2 linked regions of the Methanothermobacter thermautotrophicus genome follow. The protein of the gene in region 1 binds, or shares a complex with, the protein of each later gene. Links are inferred from orthologs where the notes say so. Each region holds a gene or a part of one and is shown on either strand. Other genes may lie near its edges.

What was found.
Region 2: the proteins of fwdF (region 1) and hdrA are in contact, whole or in part, in a cryo-EM structure (PDB 7BKB), measured with the Methanospirillum hungatei proteins. The link is inferred for Methanothermobacter thermautotrophicus from one-to-one orthologs. Residues at the interface, in WP_011448819.1 of Methanospirillum hungatei: Ser2, Thr3, Leu4, Phe5, Pro6, Lys7, Tyr8, Gln21, Leu23, Leu24, Gln25, Gln26, Asn28, Pro48, Glu49, Thr76, Cys78, Ser79, Tyr80, Cys81, Pro104, Ile105, Lys108, Glu109, Gly110, Thr353, Leu355; in WP_011448822.1 of Methanospirillum hungatei: Ala269, Val270, Pro272, Val273, Ile274, Lys275, Pro276, Met281, Gly282, Met283, Ala284, Pro285, Asp306, Ser307, Cys308, Val309, Lys310, Cys311, Leu313, Phe349, Pro350, Ile351, Glu352, Tyr359, Lys360, Asp363, Val365, Ile366, Asn367, Glu370.

What each region holds. Positions count from the first base shown.
Region 1 is NZ_QKOF01000005.1:176,582-179,832, forward strand. Bases 259-3,177 are described here. They hold fwdF (tungsten-dependent formylmethanofuran dehydrogenase subunit FwdF), read right to left. Parts: upstream 2,284-3,177; coding sequence 1,234-2,283; downstream 259-1,233. Other genes in these bases: fwdA (tungsten-dependent formylmethanofuran dehydrogenase subunit FwdA), read right to left, coding at 259-561; fwdD (tungsten-dependent formylmethanofuran dehydrogenase subunit FwdD), read right to left, coding at 582-974; DNK57_RS03465 (4Fe-4S binding protein), read right to left, coding at 971-1,219; DNK57_RS03475 (helix-turn-helix domain-containing protein), read right to left, coding at 2,261-2,737; fdhF (formate dehydrogenase subunit alpha), read right to left, coding at 2,833-3,177. In the rest of the region: more of fwdA, read right to left, coding at 1-258; more of fdhF, read right to left, coding at 3,178-3,251.
Region 2 is NZ_QKOF01000006.1:6,218-9,473, forward strand. Bases 178-3,101 are described here. They hold hdrA (H(2):CoB-CoM heterodisulfide ferredoxin reductase subunit HdrA), read left to right. Parts: upstream 178-611; coding sequence 612-2,591; downstream 2,592-3,101. Other genes in these bases: DNK57_RS04315 (AEC family transporter), read left to right, coding at 178-429; glyA (serine hydroxymethyltransferase), read left to right, coding at 2,770-3,101. Outside these bases: more of DNK57_RS04315, read left to right, coding at 1-177; more of glyA, read left to right, coding at 3,102-3,256. UniProt on the Methanocaldococcus jannaschii protein: Part of a complex that catalyzes the reversible reduction of CoM-S-S-CoB to the thiol-coenzymes H-S-CoM (coenzyme M) and H-S-CoB (coenzyme B).

The sequences.
Region 1 (3,251 bases):
TGCCTCGGTACCGGCAGGGTTAACTATCTTTATTGCGTAACCTTTGGTGGCCCTGAGGAGCCATGAGGCGTAGGCTGCGCAGGCATCAACGTCTCCATCCTTGAGGTACTCCATCACAAACCAGTTGTTACCAAATAGAGGGTATGCTGCGTGGTCTATTATGGGTGTGTCATGGAATTCTTCATGGGTGTGCCTTGCAAGCAGTGGCGGCATGGCTGCCTCCATTGCTGTGGTGTAACCCATCTGGGCGTACCTGTAACCTGTCATGAATGTTGATGGCACTGAGAAACCGCTTCCAGCCCTTCCGGCTCTGAACTTTTCAACGTCCCTGCGGCTGTCCTCTGGCCTGTACATCCTTCCCACATTGACCTTTGCACCTGCTATGTGGGCGTGTGGGTCAACACCTCCTGGCATCACCATTTTTCCAGATGCATCAATGACCTTTGCGCTGTCACTGACGCTTTCAACTATTTTACCATCCTTAACGCAGATGTCCATCTTTTCTCCATCGACGTTGTTAAGAGGACAGTAAACAAATCCGTTCTTGATTATGTATTCCATTTGAATCCTCCCGCTGAGCTTTAGATCTGACCTACCTTACCGTAGACCTTCATGAGGGTAGGCATGTCAGGAACCTCTTCATCGGTGGGTATGATCTCCACCGGTATGTTCTTGAAGCTTGGTGTTGCTGTTGAATCGGTGTCTGGCCTTATAACCCTGTTGGCCCAGGGACCCATTGGTATGTAAACCATTCCCTCTGGGAGTGGCTCCTTTGCTTCAACAGCCTTTACAACTACATCCCCATATTCTGAGATGACCTTCACGTTGTCTCCTTCGTTTATCCCGAGCTGCTTCATCATGTCAGGGTTCATCTGGATTATGGCAGCCGCATCGACGTACATCTTAAGGTCCTTACCGGACTCTATAGCCTGTCCCTGCCATATGGTCCTTCCTGTGTTGAGTATGACTCTCATTCTAATTCCTCCAGCCTGATTGCATCAACAGGGCAACTTTCAACGCATGTGCCGCACTTTCCACAGAGTTCAGGGTTCTTTATGTTAACAACCCCGTCCTCAACTATCATGATGATCTCAACATCATCTGTTGGCCCCTTTCCACCGGCGACTTCGGGGCTTCTGAGGGCGTTCACTGGACATGCGATCACGCAGTTTCCACATCCATGGCAGAGTTCAGGGTATGCCTTAAGTCCTATTGCCATCTGATTACCTCCATTTATTTGAGTAATGATTCAAAGGCGTTCTTCCAGGCCTTTGATTTGATTGGAGTGGTATTTATCCTGCTCCTCTTAACCTCTATTGCATCGACGGGACATGACCTCTCACATGCACCGCAGTATATGCAGAACCTTTCGTCCTTGTAGAGCTTGGCTGGTTTTTCACCTGGTTTTTCTGGTTTCGGGAATGATAGAACGTTGCATGGGCAGACCATCACACATGTTTCACAGGCCTGGCAGGTGTCCTCGTTGATTATGAGTTCTCCCTCGAAGGGTTTTGTCACCTTTGCAGCGTCAACAGGGCATATCTCCTGGCACCATCCACAGTTCACGCAGAGTTCAGGGTCGATGTAGGATGTTCCTGTGACCTCAGGGACCTTGATCTCGTATTCACCGTATGGGCATATCCTGCAGACCTGCATTATGGCGTCAACAGGGCATATCCTCTTACATATGCCACAGTGGACACATTTATCCTCGTCGACGCGTATGTCAGTTGCGACTGCTGGACTTGAGGAGCTGGGTACCTGGTGGTCTATCTCTATTGCATCAGCCGGACACATCTCCTCACACATTCCACAGTAGATACAGGTTTCCTTGTCTATCTCGATTTCACCGGTTACGAGGTCCTTCCTTTCGGGAAGGTCCCTTGTTATGGTTATGGCATCCTGTGGACATGCTGTTTCACAGGCCTTGCACTGGATACAGGTTTCATCGTCTATCTCGGCTGATTTGAGGATTTTCGGGTATTCTGCAAGTTCCTTTATTGATGTTCCGTCAATCTGAAGGTCCAGTGCCTGGAATGGGCAGATGGAGCTGCACATACCGCAGAGGACGCATTTGTTCTCATCGATGCATATCTTTGACTCGTCCTGTTCTGTTCTCACCATTGCACCTGTCGGGTTGACTTCAATGGCGTTCACAGGACAGATTTCACCGCAGAGTCCGCAAACAGCGCAGAGGCAATCCTGGAAGATCAACTTTCTGTTTTCTTCACCGGTTCGCTCCACGGTAATGTTCTTACCTTCAATTACTTCGGTTGTTTCCATCAAGTTCTACCTCCTTTATTTCTATAGAATCAGTTGGACACATCTCAACACATATGAGACACCCGCAGCACCATTCGGATTCTATATGTGCCTTGAGGTCTCTTAAACTTATGGCCTTCATAAGGCATGTGTCCACACATAGCCCGCACCCAATACATGAGTTCCTGACCTTTCCCTGAAATCTCTGCTTCTGGCATGTTCTTATGATGGTCCTTGTCATCTCTGTGTTCTGTGTAAGGGAGTGGGTGAGAAGAAGGAAGTCCCTTGGACACATCTCTGTTATTATCCTTGCAACCTCTATTGACCTCCAGGAGAGGTTCCTGCCGTTGAGGTAGTGAGAAACAGTTGATCTGTTCATGTTTAGAGCCTTAGCTATCTCTCTCTGTGAATGGCCCTGCTTTGTCAGATTTACAGCTGCTATGTATTTGAGTCCAGAAACTATATGTTTCGGCATAGGGTCACCATGTGTGTTAATCACACATTTAGCCGCCGCCCCTATAATAATTTTCTACAAAAATCAAATAGAAAAATATATATAATGGTGTGTGGTTACTCCACAGGTCTTATGCTGACGGGTGTGAACTTCAGCTCAGGCATCCCTGATACCGGGTCACAATCTCCCCCTGTGAGGACATTAACAGGGGTCTCTGCAAAGTGGAACGTCATAAAGACAACCCCCCCCATGACCTCCTCTGCAATCCTTGCCCTCACCTCCAGAGAGCCTCTCTCTGATTTCACCATGACCAGGTCACCGTCCCCAACCCCGATGTCAGCGGCATCCAGAGGGTTTATGAGAAGTTCCTCGCTGTCAGAGAATGAATCAAGTTCCGGCACGCGTCCAGTCATGGACCTTGTATGGTACTGGTAGAGGTTGCGACCGGTTACAAGGACAAATGGATACTCCTCTGATACCTCCCTTACATGATACCCTGGCAGTAAAAATGACGCCCTCCCTGTGGGTGTTGAGA
Region 2 (3,256 bases), on another replicon or contig:
AGGGCCTTGTCCTTCCCACCCATCTGGGCATTCCTGCTTGGGGTTACCTTCAACATCTGTGGACTCCCCACAGGGATTGCAGGAAAAATCCTTGGATACCTCTCAGGGGCGGCGGTACCACTCATAATGATATCCCTGGGCCTTACACTCAACTTCAGGTTTTTAAGGGACTCTGTGACCGATGCAGCCTTTGTAAGCGCCCTGAGGCTCTTCGTATCCCCCTTGATTGCGGCTGGGATCGCATATGTCCTTGCATTCAGGGGAATTAACTTCTCTGTCACGGTACTTGAGGCTTCAATGCCCTCTGCAATGCTTGCAGCGGTACTTGCAATTGAGAATGACCTGGATGTGGACCTGGTATCATCCTGCATATTCATGAGCACCATCCTCAGCCTCGTGTCGTTACCCCTCTGGTCAGTTGTGCTCTAAAAAGTCATAGCAAAATACACACAAAATAAACATTTATTTAATATACCCGAAAAAAAACTGAGAAAAGTGTAATAGTATATAAACCTTACTTAAAGTTTTTGATAGAAATATTTATTTAGCACTGTGGTATACCTTACATCAAATGACTATCATTGCTAGATACCCCTATGCAAGGTGATCTAATGGCAGAAGAAAAAAAAGAAGAAACAATGGAAGAACCAAGGATTGGTGTTTACGTCTGCCACTGCGGTGTGAACATCGGCGGTGTGGTTGACATAGAAGCTGTCAGGGACTACGCTGCAAAATTGCCCAACGTTGTAGTTTCAAAGGACTACAAGTACTACTGTTCAGACCCAGGCCAGCTGGAGATACAGAAGGACATCAAGGAGCTCGGACTGAACAGGGTTGTTGTGGCTGCATGTTCCCCAAGGCTCCACGAACCAACCTTCAGGAGATGTGTTGAGGAGGCAGGTCTCAACCAGTTCCTCTTCGAATTCGCAAACCTCAGGGAACAGGACTCCTGGGTCCACATGGACAACCCTGAGGGTGCAACAGAGAAGGCCAAGGACCTTGTGAGGATGGCTGTTGCCAAGGCAAGGCTCCTGGAACCCCTGGAAGCATCAAAGGTCAGTGTGGATGACAAGGCCCTGGTCATCGGTGGTGGGGTTGCAGGTATACAGACAGCCCTTGACCTGGCTGACATGGGATTCAAGACCTACATGGTTGAGAAGAGGCCAAGTATCTCAGGAAGGATGGGTCAGCTCGACAAGACATTCCCAACCCTTGACTGTTCAATGTGTATCCTCGCACCTAAAATGGTGGACGTCGGTAAACACGACAACATAGAACTCATAACCTACGCCGAGGTTAAGGAAGTTGACGGTTACATAGGTAACTTCAAGGTCAAAATCGAGAAGAAACCAAGATACATAGATGAAGATCTGTGTACCGGATGCGGTTCCTGTGTCGAGGTATGTCCGATTGAAATGCCAAACTACTTCGACGAGGGAATCGGAATGACCAAGGCGGTCTACATACCATTCCCACAGGCAGTTCCACTCTGCGCAACCATCGACAAGGACTACTGTATAGAGTGCATGCTCTGTGATGAGATCTGTGAGAGGGGAGCCGTTAAGCATGACCAGGAACCAGAAGAGATCGAAATCGAAGTGGGTACAATAATCGTGGCCACAGGATACGATGCCTACGACCCAACCGAGAAGCTTGAATACGGTTACGGCAGACACACAAACGTAATAACCGGTCTTGAACTTGAGAGGATGATCAACGCCTCAGGTCCAACCGATGGTAAGGTCATCAAACCATCAGACGGTGAAAAACCCAAGAGGGTTGCCTTCATACACTGTGTCGGTTCAAGGGACGAGCAGATCGGAAAACCATACTGTTCCCGTGTCTGCTGCATGTACATCATGAAGAACGCACAGCTCATAAAGGACAAGATGCCTGACACCGAGGTTACACTCTACTACATGGACATAAGGGCATTCGGTAAAGGATTCGAGGAATTCTACAAACGTTCACAGGAGAAATATGGAATCAAGTTCATCAGGGGTCGACCTGCTGAGATCATCGAGAACCCTGACCTGACACTCACAGTGAGATCAGAGGACACACTCCTCGGTAAGGTCACAGAGTACGACTACGACATGGTTGTACTCGGTGTTGGACTCGTACCACCAGAGGGCTCTGAAAAACTCAGACAGACCATCGGTCTATCCAAATCTGCAGATGGATTCCTCATGGAAGCACACCCAAAACTCAGGCCTGTTGACACCCTGACAGACGGTGTGTACCTAGCAGGTGTGGCTCAGGGTCCAAAGGACATTCCTGACGCTGTTGCACAGGCATCAGGTGCAGCTGCACGTGCAGCAATACCAATGGTTAAGGGTGAAGTGGAAATCGAGCCAATCGTTGCCGTGACAGACTCTGATGTCTGCGGTGGATGTGAGGTCTGCATCGAACTGTGTCCATTCGGTGCCATAAGCATAGAGGAAGGCCATGCAAACGTTAACGTGGCCCTCTGTAAGGGATGCGGAACCTGTGTGGCAGCATGCCCATCAGGTGCCATGGACCAGCAGCACTTCAGGACCAAGCAGATCATGGCCCAGATCGAAGCTGCACTCAACGAACAGGCAAAATAGATGGGTTCACCCCATCAACTCATTTTATTTTTCTAAACTGACACGATATCCTGAAAAGGATCTGTTTCTGAATCCCCACCAAAAACCAGTTATTTATATTGTCATTGCAGCGGGGCATGGAATTTAACACCAATTTTTATATTGTCATTGCAACTATTTCCTAATGGAGATGATTTTCATGGTCACAAATCAGGATTACACCGAGAAGATCAGACAGCTTATGAAGGACCATAACAGCTGGATGGAGTCAAGCATCAACCTCATAGCAAGTGAAAACATAACAAGTTCAAGGGTGAAGGAGGCCCTCCTATCGGATCTATCCCACCGATACGCAGAGGGCCTCCCCGGTGAAAGGCTCTATGAGGGCTGCAGGTACATCGATGAGATTGAGGAGTTAACAATTGAACTATCAAAGAGGCTCTTCAGGGCGGAACATGCGAACGTCCAGCCAACATCAGGCGTGGTGGCAAACCTTGCCTGTTTCTTCGCCACAGCCGACGTCGGCGACCCAATAATGGCCATGGAGGTCCCCTATGGCGGCCACATATCCCATGCCAAGGTCAGCGCAGCCGGTGTAAGGGGTTTCCAGATATACACACACCCCTTTGACTTTGAGAACATGAACATAGACGCCGATGCAATGAAGAAGAAGATACTGGAGGTTA